DNA from 3 places in the Halomonas pelophila genome. Region 2 is predicted to be linked to each of the others. Evidence: predicted binding sites of a transcription regulator. Region 2 holds the regulator's gene; each other region holds the start of a gene.
The links. The regulator FNR, encoded in region 2, switches genes on or off when oxygen is low (the NO sensors DNR and NnrR bind a similar motif). The targets are predictions, from matches to a motif close to TTGATNTANATCAA.
Positions count from the first base shown of each region.

Region 1: a site for FNR is predicted at 5,374-5,387, ahead of ABE957_RS02050 (OmpW/AlkL family protein). Genes of this name have one in related genera too.
Region 3: a site for FNR is predicted at 6,125-6,138, ahead of ubiT (ubiquinone anaerobic biosynthesis accessory factor UbiT). Genes of this name have one in related genera too.

Region 1 is NZ_JBEGCI010000002.1:58,262-65,462, reverse strand. Features, by position in the region: gene putA (bifunctional proline dehydrogenase/L-glutamate gamma-semialdehyde dehydrogenase PutA) at 1-2,287, shown strand, start outside; gene putP (sodium/proline symporter PutP) at 2,466-3,956, shown strand; gene ABE957_RS02060 (hypothetical protein) at 4,083-4,403, opposite strand; gene ABE957_RS02055 (OmpW/AlkL family protein) at 4,668-5,273, shown strand; gene ABE957_RS02050 (OmpW/AlkL family protein) at 5,473-6,117, shown strand; gene ABE957_RS02045 (gamma-glutamylcyclotransferase family protein) at 6,199-6,699, opposite strand; gene ABE957_RS02040 (YqcC family protein) at 6,709-7,041, opposite strand.
Region 2 is NZ_JBEGCI010000006.1:38,379-45,579, forward strand. Features, by position in the region: gene ABE957_RS08100 (DUF294 nucleotidyltransferase-like domain-containing protein) at 1-148, shown strand, start outside; gene ABE957_RS08105 (3'-5' exonuclease) at 195-821, shown strand; gene ttcA (tRNA 2-thiocytidine(32) synthetase TtcA) at 935-1,846, shown strand; gene fnr (fumarate/nitrate reduction transcriptional regulator Fnr) at 1,963-2,706, opposite strand; gene hemN (oxygen-independent coproporphyrinogen III oxidase) at 2,815-4,143, opposite strand; gene ABE957_RS08125 (sulfite exporter TauE/SafE family protein) at 4,275-4,973, opposite strand; gene ccoS (cbb3-type cytochrome oxidase assembly protein CcoS) at 4,973-5,209, opposite strand; gene ABE957_RS08135 (heavy metal translocating P-type ATPase) at 5,206-7,201, opposite strand, start outside.
Region 3 is NZ_JBEGCI010000001.1:247,931-255,131, forward strand. Features, by position in the region: gene ABE957_RS01145 (sensor histidine kinase) at 1-830, shown strand, start outside; gene ABE957_RS01150 (RrF2 family transcriptional regulator) at 806-1,282, opposite strand; gene ABE957_RS01155 (NnrS family protein) at 1,444-2,640, shown strand; gene hemN (oxygen-independent coproporphyrinogen III oxidase) at 2,755-4,140, shown strand; gene gdhA (NADP-specific glutamate dehydrogenase) at 4,246-5,598, opposite strand; gene ubiT (ubiquinone anaerobic biosynthesis accessory factor UbiT) at 6,214-6,699, shown strand; gene ABE957_RS01175 (adenosylcobalamin-dependent ribonucleoside-diphosphate reductase) at 6,781-7,201, shown strand, end outside.

The sequences.
Region 1 (7,201 bases), on a different contig from region 2:
GGTCGATCGCCTGGAGCTGTCGCTGGAGGTCTTCCGCGCCGTCTACGAGAGCGATACCTGCCGCGGCTGGGGGCACTTCGGCCTGGTCGTGCAGGCCTATGCCAAGCGCGCCCTGCCGGTGCTGCACTACCTCAACCGCCTGGCCGACCGCCAGGGCGACGAGATCCCCATGCGCCTGGTCAAGGGCGCCTACTGGGACACCGAGGTGAAGGAGTCCCAGCAAATCGGCGCCGACGGCTACCCGGTCTTCACCCGCAAGGCCAATACCGACGTCGCCTATCTGGCCTGCGTCAGCTTCCTGCTCTCGGACAACACCCGCGGGCGCATCTTCCCGCAGTTCGCGACGCACAACGCGCACACCATCAGCACCATCCTGGAGCTCGCCAACGAGGCCAGGCGTCCCTTCGAGTTCCAGCGCCTGCACGGCATGGGCGAGGCGCTCTACGACGCCGCCCTCAAGCGCGCACCGAAGGGCACCTACTGCCGCATCTATGCGCCGGTGGGGGCTCACAAGGACCTGCTGCCTTACCTGGTGCGCCGGCTGCTCGAGAACGGCGCCAACTCCTCCTTCGTGCACCAGCTGGTCGACCCGCGAGTGCCGGTCGAGTCGCTGTGCGTGCATCCGGTCGAGACGCTCAAGCAGTACACGACCTATGCCAACCACCGGATCCCGCTGCCCAAGGACATCTACGGCCCGGCGCGGCGCAACTCCCGCGGCGTCAACCTGAACATCAACAGCCAGTATCGGCCGCTGATGGACGAGATGGCGACCTTCATGGACCGGGAGTACCACACCCGGCCGCTGCTGGCCTTCGACGTCGCCGAGGACGCGAGTGCGCGCCACGACGTGCTCTGCCCCTTCGATCGTCGGGTCAGGGTCGGCAGCGTGCAGTGGACCTCCAAGGACCAGGCCGCCAAGGCCGTCGACGCCGCCTGGGCGGCCTTCCCGAGCTGGGATGCCACGCCGGTCGCCGAGCGCGCCGCCATCGTCAGCCGCCTGGGCGACTTGATGGAGGAGAACCTCGCCGAGCTGATGACGCTGTGCTCCCGCGAGGGCGGCAAGCTGTTGACCGACGGGGTCGACGAGATCCGCGAGGCGGTCGACTTCTGCCGCTACTACGCCGTGCGCGCCGAAGAGCTCTTCGGCAGCACGACCCGCCTGCCGGGACCCACCGGCGAGTCCAACGAGCTGATGATGGGCGGCAAGGGCGTGTTCGCGGCGATCAGCCCCTGGAACTTCCCGATCGCGATCTTCTGCGGCCAGGTCGTGGCCGCCGCCGTCGCCGGCAACCCGGTGCTGGCCAAGCCCGCCGAGCAGACCTCGCTGGCCGCCAACCGCATCATCGAGCTGCTCCATGAAGCCGGCATGCCGCGCGACGTGGTGCAGCTGCTGCCCGGCGACGGCCCCACCGTGGGCAGCGTGCTGAGCGGCGACCCGCGCATCACCGGCGTGGTCTTCACCGGCGGCACCGATACCGCCCAGATCATCAACCGGGCGCTGGCGGCCCGCGAGAACGCGCCCCTGCCGACGCTGATCGCCGAGACTGGCGGCATGAACGCCATGATCGTCGATTCCACGGCCCTGCCCGAGCAGGTGGTGGCCGACGTCATCCAGTCGGCCTTCCAGAGTGCCGGTCAGCGCTGCTCCGCGCTGCGCGTGCTCTACGTGCAGGACGACGTAGCCGATCGCGTCATCGAGATCCTCAAGGGCGCCATGGACGAGCTGCACGTGGGCGACCCGCGCCACCTGGGCACCGACGTGGGCCCGGTGATCGACGAGGACGCCCGCCAGGGCCTGATGGCGCATATCGACCGGCTCAAGAGCGAGGATCGCCTGGTCGCCGAGACGCGACTCGACCCGGCCCACACCGCCAACGGCACCTTCGTCGCCCCGGTGGCGTTCGAGATCGATGGCATCGAGGCGCTGGAACGCGAGCAGTTCGGTCCCGTTCTGCACATCGTGCGCTATCGCGCCAGCGAGATCGATCGGGTGATCGACTCCATCAATGGCAGGGGCTATGGTCTGACCTTCGGCGTTCACAGCCGTAACCAGAGCTTCGCCGACGAGATCGCGCAGAAGATCCGTGCCGGCAACATCTATATCAACCGCAATATCATCGGTGCGGTGGTGGGAGTTCAGCCCTTCGGCGGACAAGGGCTATCGGGTACCGGTCCCAAGGCCGGCGGTCCGCACTACCTGCTGCGTTTCGCCACCGAAAAGACCGTGACGGAAAACACTGCCGCCCTGGGTGGCAACGCGTCGCTGCTGGCGCTAGGCGACGAGTGACCCCCCACTCGTCATCACAACAAGACGGAAGGAACCCCTGATGATCAAATGCAATGCCGCTACTGGCTTCATCTCCGCGCCCCGCCCGATCGCGATGCTCGTCATCGACGCTCCGGTCTGAAGGCGCACTAACAACGTGTCGGCGCTACATCCGACCCAATAATTTGGAGAAATTCTTATGGCTATTGGCGTGTGGATCAGTCTATTTGCCTACTTTGCGCTCATGATCGCCATCGGCTTTTATGCCATGCGCAAGTCCACTTCCACGTCCGAGGATTACATGCTGGGCGGCCGGGCTCTCAGTCCCCAGGTCGCCGCCCTGTCGGCCGGCGCTTCGGACATGAGCGGCTGGTTGCTGCTGGGTCTGCCCGGGGCCATGTTTGTCTCCGGCCTGGGGTCGGCCTGGATCGGCATCGGCCTGCTCGTGGGGGCGTTCTTCAACTGGACGCTGGTCGCCCCCCGTCTTCGCGAACAGACGCTTCACTATAACGATGCGATCACCATCCCGGAATTCCTGGGCAACCGGTTCCCGACTCAGGCCATTCCGCTGAGAACGGTATCAGCCATCGTCATCGTGGTCTTTTTCGCGGTCTATACCGCCTCGGGCCTGGTGGCAGGCGGCAAGCTGTTCGAAAGCGCCTTCGCCGGCGTCATCAACATTGGTGGCATGAGCGACTACGCGGCGGGCGTCGCCATCACCCTGGTCGTGGTCCTCGCCTACACGGTGGTGGGCGGCTTCCTGGCCGTGAGCATGACGGACTTCGTGCAGGGCTGCATCATGATGCTGGCACTGGTGATCATGCCGGCGGTGGTGCTCTTCGGCGAAGGTGGCGGCGGTTTCGCCCAGGCCTCCCAGACCCTGAATGAGGTCGATCCCACGCTGCTCTCCTGGACGGAAGGGCTGACCATCGTCGGCTGGCTGTCGGCGGTGACCTGGGGTCTTGGTTACTTTGGCCAACCGCACATCATCGTGCGCTTCATGGCCATCCGGTCTCAGAAAGACGTTCCTATTGCCCGCAACATCGGCATGAGCTGGATGCTCATCTCCCTGATCGGCGCGGTCTCGCTGGGCATCTTTGGCCGGGCCTATGCCGTCCGCAATGGCATGAACGTGGAAGATCCGGAAACGATCTTCATCATCCTCGCGGATCTGCTGTTCCATCCGCTGGTCACCGGTTTCCTCTTTGCCGCCCTGCTCGCCGCGATCATGAGTACCATTTCCAGCCAGCTCCTGGTGTCGTCTTCGTCGCTCACCGAGGACTTCTATCGCCTGTTCCTGCGCAAGGAAGCGAAAGAGAAGGAAGTCGTCGCCATCGGCCGGCTGTGTGTCGTGCTGGTGGGTGTAGTGGCCGCCGTCATCGCGTCCGATCCGACCTCCAAGGTGCTGGGGCTGGTCAGTAACGCCTGGGCAGGCTTCGGTTCGGCCTTCGGCCCGCTGATCATCCTCTCGCTGATGTGGCCGCGCACCAACGGTGCCGGCGCCCTCGCGGGCATGGTGGTGGGTGCCCTCACCGTCATGCTCTGGATCAACCTGGGCTGGAACGCATCGTTCATGGGCGGTCCCGGCGTGTACGAGATCATCCCCGGCTTCATCGCGGCCTTCATTGCCATCCTGGTGGTGAGCAGCGTGACGGCCGATGCCGGTGAGTATCAGCACATCACTCGCTAACGGTGCGGGAATAACGCACTCCACGTAGTACGTAGTAAAAGGGCTCCTGCGGGAGCCCTTTCCATTTGTGCGTCAGGTATGGGTCACATGAGAAAGCCGCCTTCGGGCGGCTTTCTTCGTCTCGTGCTAGCGCCAGACCTCCAGCAACATGACCACAGCGGCGAACCCCCACAGGGCCCATCGACTGAGGGGCGCGCCCGCCAGGCGCCGAAGCGTGCCCTCACCCACCTCGAGGGCCAGCGGCCGCACGAAGGCCGCCCCCAGCGCCCAGGCGCCGATCAGGATCAGCGGCAGGCGCCACGCCATCGGCAGCGTCTGGATGGGCTCGGGGCGAAGCAGCAGCCAGATGGCCAGAACCGCCGCCAGCAGGAGCGTCAGCAGCGGTTGGTCGAAACGGCCGGGGCGGCGCCCGGTAAAACCGGTGGTAAAGAGAGGTCGGCCGGCCATGAGCGACTCCGGTGGCATCATCCACCTTGAGTGAAGCCGAATTTCGGCGTGCTTTCGAGGCGCCGTGAAGGAAAACCCAAAAAGTTATACAAGAGCTGTAATTCGAAGCTATGCTGAATACACAAACCCACAAGAAAATCCACATGACGCCTATCTTGCCCATAGAAAAATGCGACAAGACATTAACAAACCTCCTTCGCTGGGCTAATAAATGCCCCTTTCCCACCTCTCGCCCGAACGATGGATGACACGAGGAACCTTCCCATGAACTCCAGGCTTCTGATCGCGACGGTCGCCCTCGCCACGGCCGGCCTCGCCACCGCCCCGGTCGCCATGGCCTACCAGGCCGGCGACATCGTCTTGCGTGGCGGTATCGCCAAGGCCGAGGTCACCGACGATATCGGCTCCCTTGACGTAGTCGGGGAGCTGGAGGTCTCCGATGAGCGCGGCATGGCCTACAGCGTGGGCTACCTGTTCAGCGACAGGCTGGGGGTCGAGCTCAACGGCACCGAAGCCGTCGAGCACCGGCTCAGCACCGCGGCCCTCGGCGGCGTGGATCGCCTGCCCGTCAACCTGATGATCAACTACTATCCGATGGGCGGCAGCGTCTCGCGCATACAGCCCTATGTGGGCGCCGGCCTCAACTACACCCACTTCTCCGAGGAAGAGCTCGAGGGGCTGGACGTCGACAAATCCTATGGACTGGCCGGCCAGGTCGGTCTCGAAATGGCGGTGACGCACTACCTGCTGGTCGGGGCCTTCGCGCGGTATGCCAACGTCGATGCCGATGTGAGCATCGGGGGCACGGCGCTCGGCGAGGCCGACATCGATCCGATGACCCTCGGCGGCGGCGCCACCTTCCGCTTCTGATCCGTTACCGAGCAAAGGACGACTGAGCCGCACATGGCAATGCCGGGCCCATGGCCCGGCCTTACTTTGGTTGTACCTTCAGCCCCATGCCGTCCCATCCTTGCGCTGGATCAATATTCTCAAAAAATGACGCCGATAGACTGTTGGCAGATTCCGACGCGGCAAGGCCGCCGCCCTCTCGTCAATCAGGAGATGACCCATGCGCAAGAAAGCTATTTCTTCCCTGCTCGTAGCCGGCGTTGCCGCCGCTGCCTTCACCACCAGCACCCAGGCCTTCGCCTATGGCGCCGGGGACTTCTTCACCCGCGTGGGCGTCGCCAAGGTCGATCCCAAGAGCGATAATGGTGATCTTGACCTGACGTCTCTTGGCGCATCAGTGCACGATGTCGAGGTCGACGACGATAGCGCCTTCGCCTTTACCCTGGGCTATCGCTTCACCGACAAGCTGGGCGTCGAGCTGCTGGCCGCCGAGCCCTTCGACCACGACTTCCAGGTCGAGGGCGTGACCGGCGGCTCCGTCGATCACCTGCCGCCGACCCTGACCGTGCAGTACTATCCGCTGGGCGGCACTGACGCCCGCGTCCAGCCCTACGCCGGCATCGGCGTCAACTACACCACCTTCTCCGATGAAGAGCTTGAAGTTGGGCTTCCTGTCGAATTCGATGACTCCTGGGGCGCGGCCGGCCAGGTGGGCGTCGACCTGCTGATCGACGATAGCTGGGCGCTTAACGCCGCCGCCTGGTACCTGGATATCGACACCGATGTCACTGTCGCCGGCAACGATGTCGGCGAGGTCGAGATCGACCCGGTGGTGGTGATGGCCGGCGTCAGCTACCGCTTCTGATCGCCCCGCCCGACACGACAAGGCCCGCCAACCGGCGGGCCTTGTTGCGTCTGGGCCTGGTGCCTGGCGCTGGCGAGATAGCTAGCGCGGGGTCTCGCGCGAGAGCCCGAGCGCGGCCAGGGTCGTCGCATCGAGCCCGGCCACCGCCTCCACAGCGGCCAGGCGGGCATGATAGTCGGGCGTCAGGAAGGGCTCCCCGGCCAGCAGATGCTCGAGATACTCCCGAGCCGGTCGCAGGGCGTTCGCGGTGGTGCCCGGCGCGGCGATATAGACCCAGGCCTCGATCGCGCCCTCGCGGGTCACGATGGGCAGCCGACGGCGGTCGTAGTCGTGGGGATAACCCTCGAAGGGGTCCATTTCGTGGATCTGGTCGGGGTGCTCGAGCTCGAACAGCGCGCCCTCCACCCGCTCGCCGGCCGACGCCGCCACATTGGCATGGGCGATGCCCGCCACCCTCGAGGCCTTGTCGAAGCGAAGGCCGTGGTCGTGCAGTACGCCGGCCAGCGCCCGGCGGGTGCGCCCGATGCGGGCGGCGACCCGGGCGGCGTTCATGTTGCTGCCGTAGGCGAAATAGAAGGGCATCGGGCGACCTCAGTTCTCGGTGACCAGGCGGTCGATCTCCTCGACCACGCGGCACATCAGCAGCCGGTCGCTGGCGCGCGCGCCTTCCTGCTTCAACCAGGCCTCCACCGCCGGTGCCACCTCACACTGGGCCGGCATCGGCGCGCGCGCCTCGACCAGCACCTCCAGGCGCACGATGAAGACGAAGCGCAGCCACTGGGGCAGCGTCATGGTGTCAACGCAGAACGGCTGCACGCTGTCGAAGGCATGCGACTCGGGGCGCTCCATGCGCCACAGGCTGGCGGCCTTCATGGTGGCCTCGAGCTCGCGCAGGGCGGCGCCGAGTTCGTCGTGAACGGTCATGGTCAATCTCTCCGGTACGTTTACCGTCATTATCCCCGCTAGCCCCCGTCGCTGGCCACCCCAGCGGGTTGTCCACCGCTCGCAAGGCGACGCACGCCAGTCTTGTGCACAATGCACAGATATCCTGAATGGCCCTGTGGATAAACACTGGAAAGGTGTC
Region 2 (7,201 bases):
TGATCCGGAGGGCAAGGGCGAGGCGCCCGACCGGGTGGTGGTGCAGGAGCTCTCCTCCCTGGAGCGGGACCTGCTCCGCGAGGCCCTGCACATCGTCAAGGAGTTCAAGCAGCGGATCTCGCACCGTTTCCACCTCGAGTACTCCTGACGCGCCTCGACGCTGCTCGATCGACTCAACAACAGGAGGTTGCCTGATGCTCAGGGCCCTGCGCCGCGCCGCCGATCGACGCCGTCAGGTCGACGGCGATCACGGCTGGCTCTTCGCGCCCTATACCGGCGAGGAGATGGTCGCCATCGACTGCGTGACCACCGGCCCCGATCCGCGTCGGGCCGAGCTGGTGTCGCTGGCGGCGGTGCGCCTGCGCGGGGATCGGGTGCTGACCAGCGACTCCCTCGACCTGCGGCTGGCGCGCCCCGCCAGCCTATGTGGCGATTCGATCCGCCTGCACGGCCTGCGCGGCATCGACCTGGCGGAGGGGGCCGGCATCGACGAGGCGCTGGCACAGTTCCTGGACTTCGTCGGCAATCGCCCGCTGATCGGCTGGCGCCTGGATGACGACCTGACGCTGCTCAACCGCTACCTGCGGCCGCGCTTCGGCTTCGATCTGCCCAACGCCTGCATCGACGTGGCGCAGGCCTACTATCGCCGGCTGCGCCGCACCCACCCCGAACTCGTCACCCGGCCGCGCTTCGAGCAGGTAGCCGAGCGCCTGGGGGTGCCGGTGATGGGGCGGCACACGGCACTCGGTGACGCCGTGACCACGGCGCTGATCCACCTGCGCCTGACGCGCAGCACGCCCGAGGTCGAACGTTTCTGCTGATCGCCGCGTTTCTGTTGATCGCCGCGGTTCGGGCGGCCCCGCGTCGCCTGTCGGCGGCGAGAATGGTAGGATAGCGCCCGCCATTTTCCAGCCGCCCAGGCAGCGCCGATACCATGCCAGACGCCCTGATGTTCGATCCCCGCGACACCGCCCTGCGGCCCGTCGCCGACCCCGCGACGCCTTCCGACGAATCCGATGCCGCGGACAAGCGCGCCTTCAACAAGCTGCAGAAGCGGCTGCGTCGCCAGGTGGGCAACGCCATCATCGATTACGGGATGATTCATGAGGGGGACCGGGTGATGGTCTGCCTCTCCGGGGGCAAGGACAGCTACACCCTGCTGGAGATCCTGCGCAACCTGCAGCGCAACGCGCCGGTGAACTTCTCCCTGGTGGCGGTCAATCTGGACCAGAAGCAGCCCGGCTTCCCCGAGCACGTGCTGCCCGAGTACCTGGATAAGCTCGACGTCGAGTACCACATCCTCGAGCGCGACACCTACTCGGTGGTCAAGGAGAAGACCCCCGAGGGCAAGACCACCTGCGCGCTCTGTTCACGGCTGCGGCGCGGCTCACTGTACGGCTTCGCCGAGGAGATCGGGGCCACCAAGGTGGCGCTGGGGCATCATCGCGAGGACATCCTCGAGACGCTGTTTCTCAACATGTTCTTTGGCGGCAGCCTCAAGGCGATGCCGCCCAAGCTGCTCTCCGACGACGGCAAGAACATGGTCATCCGTCCGCTCGCCTACTGCCGGGAGGCCGACATCGCCGAGTTCGCCCGGCGGATGGCCTTCCCGATCATTCCCTGCAACCTCTGCGGCTCCCAACCGAACCTGCAGCGCCAGGTGGTCAAGGAGATGCTGGCCGAGTGGGAGACGTCGCATCCGGGACGGCTCGAGAGCATGTTCAAGGCGGTCACCAACGTGGCACCCTCCCAGCTGGCCGACCGCGAGCTCTTCGACTTCGCCGGCCTCGAGGAGAAGCAGGCGCGCCTCAATGCCGATCGCATCGCCCTGCATAACGAGCCCTGATCAGAAGCGATAGCATCTCGCGGTGGCCGGACGGCCAAGCATGAAAAACCCCAGCGACCTCATCGGGCGCTGGGGTTTTTCGTGTCGAGACGGGAGAGCGCGATCGGCGCGCGGCCTCAGCGGCAGCCCTCCTGTTCGGCCACCTCGATCAGCGATTCCAGGTCGAGGATGTTCACTTCGCGGCCGGAGACGGCCACCAGCTCCTGGGACTGGAAGCGACTCAGGATGCGGCTGACGGTCTCCACCGCGAGCCCCAGGTAGTTGCCGATGTCGGCCCGCGACATGGACAGCCGGAAGCTGTAGGGCGAGTAGCCGCGCCGACGGAAGCGGTCGGAGAGGCTGGTGAAGAAGGTCGCCAGGCGCTGGTCGGCGGTCTTGCGCGACAGCAGGCGCATCATGCGGCGGTCGTCACGCATCTCCTTGCTCATGCTGCGGTAGAGCTGGCCGCGCAGCTCCGGCAGGGATTCGGAGAGGGTGTCGAGGCGATCGAAGGGGATCTCGCAGACCGTGGTGGTCTCCAGGGCCACCACCGTGCCCGGGTAGCGTTCCTCGTCGATGCCGTCGAGTCCCACCAGTTCGCTGGGCAGGTAGAAGTTGGTCAGCTGGTCCTCGCCGCTGCCCTCGGTGGTCACCTGCTTGAGGCTGCCCGAGCGGACTGCGAAGACGCTGGTGAAGGGGGTGCCCTGGCGGAACAGTGCCTCGCCCTTCTTCAACGGCGGTCGGCGGCGGATGATGGCATCGAACTGATCCATGTCCTGCACTTCGAGTGCCAGCGGCAGGCAGAGCGAGCTCAGGCTGCAGGTCTGGCAGCGCGTCTCGTTCAGCAGGGCGCGGCGCCTACCGGTTGCGGGGTCGGGCATGCTCTCCTCCATGGATGGTGGCTCAGAGATCATTATGGGGGATAGTCGCCCACCGGCAAAGCACCGCTTAACACCTCGCCGCTGACGGTAGCGATCAGCGTGTGGCGATCAGGGCGCGGCGGGGTAGGCATCGAAGGCCGCCGCCAGCTGACGGATCAGCGGGCGCCCGCTGGGCGTCACGCGCCACTGGCGGCCCTGGCGCACGATCAGGTCCTGGGTCTCGGCCCGGGCCAGTCGCGCCAGCGGTGCGGCGAGATGGGCCTCGGCGTCCAGCCCGAAGGCCTCGCCGAGCGCCGCCAGGTCGAGGGGCAGATCGCACATCAGTCGCTCGATGGCGGCGCTGCGCAGCCGGTCGTCCAGGCTCAGCCGATGGCCGACGGCGGTGGGCAGCTCCCCTCGATCCAGGGACGCCTCGTACTCCTCGAGCCTCAGCGGGTTGCGAACGTGCAGGTCCTCCAGGCGGGAGACCGCCATGACGCCCAGGCCCACCAGGTCGTGGCGCTCCCGCCCGGCCTCGAGGGCCTTGGCCAGGCGGTCGTCGCCGCGCACGAAGCGGTCATGGCCGATATGCATATAGCCCGCGGCGGCGAGCATCGCGATGGCCGCCTGCAGCATCTCCTGGACCTCCTGGGGGGCAGGCAGGTCCTCGGTGCGGATCTGGCGCTGCCGGGGGAAGCGTTCGGGGTGGTGCTGGTAGTGAAACAGCGACAGCCGCGACGGTGCCATGGCGATGACCTGCTCGAGCGTCGCGGCGACGCTATCGCGGGTCTGGCGGGGCAGGCCGAGGATCAGGTTCAGGTTGACGGAGGTGAAACCCAGCCGGTCCGCCTCGTCGAGCAGCTGCTCGGTCAGGCCGCGGCCCTGCTCACGGTTGATCGCCCGCTGGACCTCGCTATCCAGGTCCAGCACCTCGAGGCTCAGCCGGTTGAACCCCAGGGCCTCGAGATGGCGCAGAGTGAAGACATCGGCCTCGCGGGGGTCGATCTCGATGAGGTACTCCCGGTCGCGATCGCCGGCCAGCCGGAAGCGGGCATCCAGCCGATCGATCAGGTCGCCCATCTGGTTGAGGGTCAGGAAGGTCGGGGTGCCGCCGCCCCACTGCAGGGAGCGGACCTCCCGCCGAGCGTCCAGGTGGCGACTGGTCAGCACCATCTCGCGGTCGAGGCGGGTGAGGTAGGCCTCGGTCAGCCGGGTATCCGAGGTGGTGACCGGCCGGCGTGTGCAGTGAAAGCAGGCCTGCTGGCAAAAGGGCAGGTGCACATAGAGCGACAGCGGGCGCGCCGCGGCGTTGCTGTGCTCGAGCGCGCGGCGATAGTCCTCGGCGCCGATGCCGTCGCCCATCGCCTGGGGCGTGGGGTAGAAGGCATAGGCGGGGGCCGGTGAGGCCGCCGCGAAGGGGGCGTCGCTACCGGGTGCGGTTGACGCGCGAGCGGGCATGGTCGGCCCTCCGGAGGGAAACATGCCTTTATGCTAGCGAGGCGCCTGGTGCACCGCGTTGAGCTGCGTCAATCGAAGTCGTATTCGGCTATCTGGGCAGGGCTATCTCGACGGCGTGATCGGCGCGGCCGTCAGTGCAACGTCGCCCCGGGCAGCAGCGTCCACAGCTGCCAGAGGGCGAAGGCGATGATCGACAGCGCGGAGAGCGTGCGGGTGGCCGGATGGCGAATCAGCGCGCCGAGCTGGCGCGCGGCGAGGCCGGTGGCCAGCAGGGCCGGCAGGGTGCCGAGGCCGAAGGCGCCCATCAGGATCGCGCCCCGCCAGGGATCGGCGATGGCCAGGCTCCAGGCGAGCATCGAGTAGACCAGGCCACACGGCAGCCAGCCCCAGACGGCGCCCAGGGCGAACGCCTGGGGCACCCGGACCACCGGCATCAGCCGCCGTCCCAGCGGCTCGAGGTGGCGCCACAGGCGCCTGCCGACCGCTTCGACCTTGAGTAGCCCCTTCCACCAGTCGGCGATATAGAGCGCCATCAGGATCAGCATCACCGCGGCCAGGCCCTGCAGCACCAGGCGGGCCTGGGGGCTCAGGGCGATCAGCGTGCCGAGTCCCGCCGCCAGGGCGCCGGCCATCATGTAGCTGGCGATGCGTCCCAGGTTGTAGCCGAGCAGCAGCCCCGAGAGGCGAGCGGGGCTTCGCATGCTGGGTGGCACGGCGAAGGTCAGGGCGCTCATGATGCCGCCGCACATGCCGATGCAGTGGGCGCCGCCGAGCAGGCCGAAGACGAAGGCCGCCGCCAGCGGGGGAAGGTCGAGGCCGGTGGGATCCATCAGTCGCGGCGGTCCTCGTCGCGGGGCGCGCCGGAACCGGGATCGGCGCCGGCATCCGCGTCGGGTGAGGCACGCTCCTTGCGCGGGCGATCGTTCTCATCCTCGTCGAAGAGGATGCGGTAGGCAGGGCCCTCGAGGTCCTCGAACTGGTCGTGCTTGACGGCCCAGAAGAAGGCCCAGACGGCCAGTCCCAGCAGGATCAGCGAGAGGGGGATCAGCAGGTAGAGGATGCTCATGCGTTCACCAGCCGGGAGGAGTCGGCGCCAGCGGGCCGTTCGGGCCCGACGCGGGTCAGGCGAAGGGCGTTGCCGACCACGACCAGCGAGCTCGCCGACATGCCGATGGCCGCGAGCCAGGGGGGCACGAAACCCATCGCCGCCAGGGGCAGCGCCGAGATGTTGTAGATCAGCGACCAGGCCAGGTTCTGGCGGATGATGCGCCGCGTGGTGCGGCTGGTCGCGATGGCCTCGACGATACGCCCCAGCCGAGGACCCAGCAAGACGGCGTCGGCGCGGGTGCGGGCGAGATCGGTGGCGCCGTTCATGGCGATGGCCACGTCGGCCCCGGCCAGCACCGGCACGTCGTTGATGCCGTCGCCCACCATGGCCACTCGCTCACCGGCGGCTTGCAGCGACTGGATGCGTGCCAGCTTGTCCTCCGGCGAGGCCGCCGCCTGCCAGGTCGCGATGCCAAGGCGCGCGGCCATGGCCGCCACCGCCGATTCGGTGTCGCCGGAGAGCAGCTCCACCGCGAGGCCGCGCGCCTTCAGGGCCTCGACGGTCTCTCGGGCGTCGTCGCGCAGGCGATCGTGCAGGCAGAACCAGGCCCTCGGCGTGTCGTCCTCGGCCAGCAGCAGCCACTGGCCCTCGCCGGGTGCCTCGGGCGTCGCCTCCGGGGCGGCGAAGGCGGGGGTGCCGAGCCGCCAGCGGCGCCCGTCGATGCGGCCCTCCAGGCCCCGGCCGGGGCGGCTGAGCACCTCGTCGGCACTGATGCCGGCCTCGCGGAAGGGGCGAAAGGCGCGGGCGATGGGGTGCTCGGACTGGGCCTCCAGGGCGGCCGCCAGGGCACGCGCGCGCGCTTCGTCGAGGGTGTCGCCGATCGGGCGCGTCTCCACCAGGCTCATCTCGCCGCTGGTCAGGGTGCCGGTCTTGTCGAAGATCACCCGGTCCAGCTGCGACAGCGCCTCCAGGGCGTCGGCGCGGGTAATCAGCACGCCGCGGCGGTGCAGCCGGCCGTGGCCGGCGGTCAGGGCCGTGGGCGTGGCCAGCGCCAGGGCGCAGGGGCAGGTCACCACCAGCACCGAGAGGGTGACCCACAGCATGCGGTCGGGATCGATGAACCACCAGGCGACGGCCACGCCGACGGAGATCAGCAGCACCTGCAGCACGAAGTGGTGGGCCATGCGCGCGGCCAGCTGGGCGATGCGCGGCCGGCTGGCGAAGGCGCGATCGGTCAGATCGACGATGCCGGCGACCCGCGCCTCGCGGCCGGCATGGGTGACGCGCACCGTCAGCGGGCTCTCGATGTTCTGGCTGCCGCCGGTGACGCGATCGCCGGCGCGCCTTGTCACCGGCAGGTATTCGCCGGTGAGCATCGACTCGTCGAGGCTCGACTCGCCGCGCTCGATCACGCCGTCGGCCGGCACGCCGTGGCCGGGCTTGATCAGCACCCGGTCGCCGGCGGCGAGCTCGCTGGAGGGCAGGATGCGCTCCTCGCCCGCCTCGGTGAGGCGGATCGCCGAGAGTGGCAGGGCGCCGGAGAGGGCGTTGCCGCTGTGGCCGCTGCGGCGCCGGGCGCGCACCTCGACGTAGCGGCCGAACAGCAGGAAGAAGGTGAACATCGCCACCGAATCGAAATAGACGTCGCCATGCCCGACGACCACCGCATAGCCGCTGGCCAGGTAGGCGCCGCCGATGGCCAGCGATACCGGCACGTCCATGCCCAGGGTGCGGGTCTTGAGGTCGCGCAGGGCATTGGTGAAGAAGGGCTGTGCCGAGAAGAGCACCACCGGGGTGGCCAGCGCGAAGGAGAGCCAGTGGAAGAGAGCGTCGAAGTCGGCGCTGAGCTCGCCGGGGTCGGCCACGTAGATCGGGATCGAGAACATCAGCACCTGCATCATCGCCACCGCGGCGACGATCAGCCGGCGCACGTTCATGCGCTCCTCGTGCTGCAGCCGGCTCTGGGCCGCATCTGGCTCGTAGGGCTGGGCCGGATAGCCGATGGCGGCC
Region 3 (7,201 bases), on a different contig from region 2:
TGCAACGCTTCGCCGAGGGCGACTATGGCGAGCGGGTCGCGGTGCCCCGCGACGACGAGATCGGCCATCTGGCGGGGGCCTTCAACGACATGGCGGGCACCATCGAGGCCCAGCTCGAGGCCCTGCGCGAAACGGACCGGCAGCGCCGCGAGCTGGTTGCCAACCTGTCCCATGACTTTCGCACGCCGCTGACCTCGCTGCGCGGCTATGCCGAGCTGCTGCTGGCGCGTGACGAGGTATCCCCCGGGGAGCGGCGACGGGCGCTAGGTGCGATTCTCGACAATGCCGATCGACTGACGCGCCTGGCCCAGCAGCTGTCCACTCAGGCTCGGCTCGATGCCTATGACAGGCCGCTGCAGTGCGAGCCGTTCTCGCTGGCGGAGCTCGCCCATGACATCGTCGGCGAGTTCCAGCAACAGGCCCGCCAGCTTGGGGTTTCGCTCGAGGTGATCGGGGACCCGCTGCAGCCCTGGGTCGAGGCGGATCTCGGCCTGATCGATCGTGCCCTCTCGAACCTCGTCGAGAACGCCCTGCATGCGACCCCCGAGGGGGGCAGTGTCAGGCTGGAGCTCGGCGAGGAAAGAGAGGGGATCAGGCTGTCGGTCGTCGACAGCGGGATCGGCATCGCCCCCGAGGAGCTGTCGCTGGTGACGCAGCGGTTCTATCGCACCCGGGGCAGCCAGGCGCGGGGGGAAGGCTCGGGGCTCGGCCTGTCCATCGTGCGCGAGATCTGCGAGCGCCACGGCACCACCTTGTCCATCGACAGCCACGAGGGGGTGGGCACCCGGGTCAGCCTGCTGCTGCCCTATGTCGTGGAGCCAGGGGCCTGAGCGGACGGCGGGGTCGGGTCCTCGATCTGCAGTAGCTGGATCAGCCCGCTGCGCTGGGGACCGAGCAGGTCGGCCAGGGTGTAGCGATCGAGCACGGCGAGAAAGGCGGCGAGGGCCTCGGCCAGGATCGGCTTGAGCCGGCAGGCGGGGGTGATCACGCACTCATTGCTGTCACCGAAGCACTCGACGAGCTCGAGGTCGCGCTCGGTGGCGCGTACCAGTTCGCCCAGCGGAATGCTCTCGGGGCTGCGCTTGAGCACCAGGCCGCCGTTCTTGCCGCGAATGGCGGTGAGGTAGCCCTGGCGGTTGAGGTCCTGCACCACCTTCATCAGGTGGTTGCGGGAGATCTCGAAGCGTTCGGCGATCTCGTTGATGGTCGAACGCTCCTCGCCCTTCACGGCCAGGAAGAGCAGTACTCGCAGCGAATAGTCGGTGAAACGGGTCAGGTGCATGGAAATCCCGGCGCGTCGGGCGCCTTGCTGGGCTGGATGGGCGGAAAAGCGCGCCATTCTATCACTATGCCAATCTGAGCTGCTGCGCGGCGGCATTCGGTCACGGGGGCTTCCGCTCGGGCAGGATTGGCAAGGCCACTTTTAAGATGTACTTTACATGCATGTTCAAGCTCCCTGTCAATGCGCCAGGTCAATTTTCGGGCGTGCGCCGGCCCGAGCGGCGTACCGCCTGGTCGCTGTTCTTTCCGCTCGCCGCCCTGCAGGCGGCGCTGTCGCTGCCGCTGTCGCTGGCGGCGATGGTCACCGGGTCGGAATGGCTGTCCGGGCTGGCGACGCCGGCCGCCCATGGACGGGAGCTGCTGTTTGGCTTCGCCCTGGCGGTGATCGCCGGCTACCTGCTGGGACCGCTGCCCTCACGGCGACTGACCCTCCTGGCGGGGCTGTGGCTGCTTGGACGCCTCGGGTGGCTGGCCCTGCCCATGGCCTGGCCGGCGCTGCTGGCCGATGCGGCCTTCGCCCTGCTGCTGGCCGTGGGGGTGGTGCCGCGCTTCATGGCCGCGAAGAAGTGGCGAAACCGCCTGCTCTCCCCGCTGCTGGGGCTGCTCTGCCTGCTGGCCGTGGCCAGTCTCGCGGTGCGCGGGCTCGCCCCGGGGCTGCTCTCGCCGCTGCTCCATCAGGGCGTGCTATGGCTGCTGTTGCTGATGGTCTTCATGGGGGGACGGGTGATCGCACCGGTGGTCAATGGCCACCTGATGGTTCGCGACCGGGCGGCGGGGAGCGGCGTGCAGCCGCGGTTGGAAGCCGCCCTCCTGGGCCTGCTGGTGGCCGTCGGCGTCACGTTCACTCAGCGCGCGCTGTGGCCGCTGGCCGGCGTATTGCTCGCCCTGGCGGGCCTGATGATCCTGGTGCGCCTGTGGCGCTGGGCGCCCTGGCGGCTGCGGGACCGCCCCGACCTGCTCGCCTTGCTGCTGGGCTACGCCTGGCTGGGAGTGGGGGCATGGCTCATGGCGGCCGATCTGCTGGCCGGAACCGCGCCGGCGGCTCGACTGCATGCCGTGACGGTCGGGGCGCTCGGCACCCTGGCCAGCGCGATCATGCTGCGCCAGGCCATCCTGAGGGCCAAGGGGCATCCGGCTGGTGAGCCTTGGCTGGCGGTCCTGGCGGGTCTGTTTGCCCTGGCGGCCGGGCTGCGGCTCGCCATGCCCCTGGCGGGGAGCGGCTGGCACCTGCTGCTATGGGGCTCGGCCGGCTGCTGGAGCCTGGCCTGGCTGCTGGTGGCCTGGCGACTGCGGTACTGGTCACGCCGGGCGGCGATGCGCACCGCGGCGCGAGCCGCGACGCCGACGGCGGCAACTTGATCTGGGTCAGCTACCCCTTCGAGGGTACCGACGCGCGCGGTCGCGGCTGGCATAATTCGCCCAACGGTGACGGCTGCGGCCGCCGCCCTTCGGTTCAAGAGGCTCGATTCGCTCATGCAAGATACCCTGCCGTTCATCCGTCCGCTGGTCGAGAAGTACGATCGCCCCGGCCCGCGCTACACCTCCTATCCCACGGCGCCGCAGTTCCAGGCGGCCTTCGCCGAGGATGACTACCGGGCCGCCGCCGAGCGCAGCAACGCGGCACAGTCGCCCAAGCCGCTGTCGGCCTACGTGCACATCCCCTTCTGCGAGAGCCTCTGCTACTACTGCGCCTGCAACAAGATCATCACCCACAATCGCGAGCGGGCGGCGGAGTACCTGGCCTGGCTCAAGCGGGAGATCGAGCTGCAGGGGGCGCTGTTCGACGAGACGCGGCGCATGACCCAGCTGCACCTGGGCGGCGGCACCCCGACCTACCTCGACAACGACCAGCTCGGCGAGCTGATGGCAGCGCTGGACGCGGCCTTCCACTTCGCCGCCCCCGAGGAACGGGAGTTTTCCCTCGAGGTCGACCCGCGCACCGTGACCCCCGCGCAGATCCATGAGCTTCACGCCCTGGGCTTCAATCGCCTGAGCTTTGGCGTGCAGGACTTCGATACCCGGGTGCAGGAGGCGGTCAACCGTATCCAGAGCGAGGAGCAGGTGCTGGAGCTGGTGGCGGCGGCCCGGGAGGCGGGCTTCAAGTCGGTGAGCGTCGATCTGATCTACGGCCTGCCGCTGCAGACCGTGGCGAGCTTCGACGCCACCCTGGACAAGATCATCGCCCTGCGCCCGGATCGCATCGCCACTTACAGCTATGCCCACCTGCCGGAGCTGTTCAAGGCGCAGCGGCTGATTCGCCCCGAGGACATGCCGCCCCCGGAGCGCAAGATCGAGCTGCTGGAGCTGATCATCCGCCGCCTCACCGCGGCGGGCTATGTCTACATCGGCATGGATCACTTCGCCCTGCCCGAGGACGAGCTCTCCCTGGCCCGCGAGAACGGCACCCTTCAGCGCAACTTCCAGGGCTACTCGACCCACGCCGACTGCGACCTGATCGGCCTGGGCAACACCGCCATCGGCAAGGTCGGCGACAGCTACAGCCAGAACGTCAAGGAGACCGCCCAGTACCAGGCGCGCCTCGAGGCGGGTCGGCTGCCGGTGATGCGCGGCTACCGCCTCAACGCCGACGACGTGCTGCGCCGGGACGTGATCAACGCCCTGATGTGCCATGGCCGCATCGACTTCGCCGAGATCGAGGCGGCCCACGACATCGTCTTCCGCGACACCTTCGCCGAGGCCCTCGAGGAACTCGAGGAGATGGTCGATGACGGCCTGCTGGCCATCTCCGACGCCGCCATCGAGGTGCTGCCCGCCGGGCGGCTGATGATGCGCAACGCCGCCATGGCTTTCGACGCCTACCTGAGCCACAGCACTGGGCGCTACTCGCGCACCGTTTGATTCCGGCGGTCCATCACGCTTTCAGTGATTTAGCTCGCCCAACGCAGCGCGGCGCCCCTCGGGGCGCCGCGCTGCGTTTCGGCCTTTCGATCTCGCGCCCAGGGCTCAGCAGACGCCCTGCTCGATCATGGCATCGGCGACCTTGCGGAAGCCGGCGATGTTGGCGCCCAGCACCAGGTTGGTGGGGTCGTCGAACTCGGCGGCGGTCTCGGCGCACTGGCGATGGATGTTGGCCATGATCTCCTTGAGCTTGGCGTCGACCTTCTCCAGCGGCCACTGCTCCATGCTGCTGTTCTGCGCCATCTCGAGCTGGCTCGTCGCCACGCCGCCAGCGTTGGCCGCCTTGCCAGGGCCGTAGGCGATCTTCGCCGCCAGGAAGCGATCCACGGCCGCGGCGGTGGAGGGCATGTTGGCGCCCTCGCTGATGCAGGTCACGCCGTTGCCCAGCAGCGTCTCGGCGTCGGCCTCGGTCAGCTCGTTCTGGGTGGCGCAGGGGAAGGCCACGTCGCCCTGGAGCCGCCACACCGCATGGCCATCGGCCGGGTAGTCGTCCACGGAGATGTAGCGGGCCTGGGGGTGCTGTGCCAGGTAGGCCTCCAGCGAGGTGCGCTGGACCTCCTTGAGCTCGCACAGCAGCGCCAGGTCGATGCCGCGCGGGTCATGGAGGGTGCCACGGGAGTCGGAGCAGCTGACGGGAATCGCGCCGAGCTCAAGGAGCTTCTCGATGGTGTAGATGGCCACGTTGCCGGCGCCGGAGACCAGGCAGGTCTTGCCGGCGAGGGTCTCGCCGCGCGCCTCGAGCATGTTCTCGGCGAAGTAGACGGCGCCGTAGCCGGTGGCCTCCTTGCGCCCGATGGAGCCGCCCCAGTTAAGGCTCTTGCCGGTCAGCACGCCCTCGTAGCGGCCGGTCAGGCGCTTGTACTGGCCGTAGAGGAAGCCGATCTCGCGCGCCCCCACGCCGATGTCGCCGGCCGGCACGTCGGTGGTCGGGCCGATGTGGCGGTAGAGCTCGCTCATGAAGGCCTGGCAGAAGCGCATGATCTCGCCGTCCGAGCGCCCCTTGGGATCGAAGTCCGAGCCGCCCTTGCCGCCGCCGATGGGCAGGCCGGTGAGGGCGTTCTTGAAGATCTGCTCGAAGCCCAGGAACTTGATGGTCCCCGAGGTCACGCTGGGGTGGAAGCGCAGCCCGCCCTTGTAGGGGCCGAGGGCCGAATTGAACTGGATGCGGTAGCCCTTGTTGACCTGCACCCGGCCGGCGTCGTCGGTCCAGCAGATGCGGAACATGATCTGCCGCTCGGGCTCGACGATGCGCTCGATGATGTTGTGATCGAGGTAGTGGGGGCTGCGCTCGAAGAGCGGGCGCAGGCACTCGAGCACCTCCTCGGCGGCCTGGTAGAACTCGGTCTGTGCCGGGCTGCTCTTGCGCAGGGCCTCGAGGGTGTCGTGAACGTAGGGCATGGGGCGATTCCTGTGCGCTGGAAAAAGGTTCCACGCACTATAAGGCAATGCACCATTATGCAGCAAGCGCATGGGTCATGCGGGGATTGGGCATGGTATTGACGCGAAATACCTTCAAAATCGCAAAAAACTGTGCACCAAGATAAAGCATTAGGGTTTTTTAATTAATGATGAGTCAACGCAGGTGCCCGATTTGGGGCGCGTGAGTCATCGAGGAGCCGGGTAGACGCCGGGGGTGGCGAGAGAGAGGCGAGGGAGGCGCCGGCGCCGGGCGAGGCAAGCGTCGGGAGGGACTCGGAGGGCGAGGGCAGGTGACGCAGCGCGCGGGGGTGACCCCCTTCTTGGAACCGGCCCGCCGCCCCGTCGCGGCCCATTCGAGGCGCGCCGTGAAGGGGCTGGGGCGCCCGAAACGGCCGCGAGGCGTCATCGCCTGCGTTGAGGCAATTCCTGCACATCTTGTGCTTGAGTCTTTGCGGTGGTCTATATATGGTACGCAGCCCTCGGGGAGCGCGGTGCTGGCGACGGCTTGACGCACGTCAGTGCAGGCGGTTTAGATGCCCCCTAGGATGAGCGCTCCGGCGGCCCAGTCGCCTCGACGTCATCAGGAGAATTCTCATGTCTCTGCCCCATCCGCCGTTGTCGCTTTTGCGCCCGCCCGCCCCGAGCCGCCTGATCCGCGCCCTGGACCCCCGGGTGCCGCTGGGCGTCAAGCGCCGGCTGGTGGAGCCGCTGCTCAACCGCACCTTCGCCGAGCCGCTCGCGGAGGGCGAGTTCGATGCCCTGGAGGGGCGTCGGATCAGCCTGACCCTCGAGGATCTCGGCGTGACGTTGACCCTGAGCCTCGCGGACCAGCGCCTGCTGCTCTGCCGTGAGCCCGGCGAGGCGACCATCCGCGGTGGCTGGCGCGAGTTTTTATGCCTGGCCACCCGGCGCGAGGATCCCGATAGCCTGTTCTTCCAGCGTCGCCTGCTGATCGAGGGCGACACCGAGCTTGGCCTGACGGTCAAGAACCTGCTCGACGGGCGCGAGGAGGGCCTCGCCCAGGGTCGCCTCGGCGAGTGGCTGCTGCGCCTGGAGCGTCTCACGGCACGCGATCGCTGATCTCGCCGCCCGCGTCCGCCGCGCAGGCCCGACTTTTCTATTGATATCGACTCACCAAGACACCGCTCTGGAGACCCCGACATGAGCACATCCGCCAAGGCCGTCAAGACCTCCAACGAGGTGCCCCTGCAGGTGCCTTCCCGCGATATCTGGGACGCCAAGTATCGCCTCAAGGACCGTCACGGCCACCCCGTGGACAAGGACGTCCACGCCACCTGGGACCGAGTTGCCAAGGCCCTGGCGGCGGTGGAGGGCGACCAGGCCGAGGCGTGGCTGCCGAAGTTTCGCTGGGCGCTGGAGAACGGCGCCATCCCGGCCGGGCGGATCATGTCCAACGCCGGCGCCGAGGCCTACAAGCCGGCGGTGAGCCTGATCAACTGCACCGTCTCGCGCACCATCCGCGACTCCATGCACGACATCCTCGACTCGGTGGTGGATGCCGGCATGACCCTCAAGGCAGGCTGCGGCATCGGCTACGAGTTCTCGACCCTGCGCCACAAGA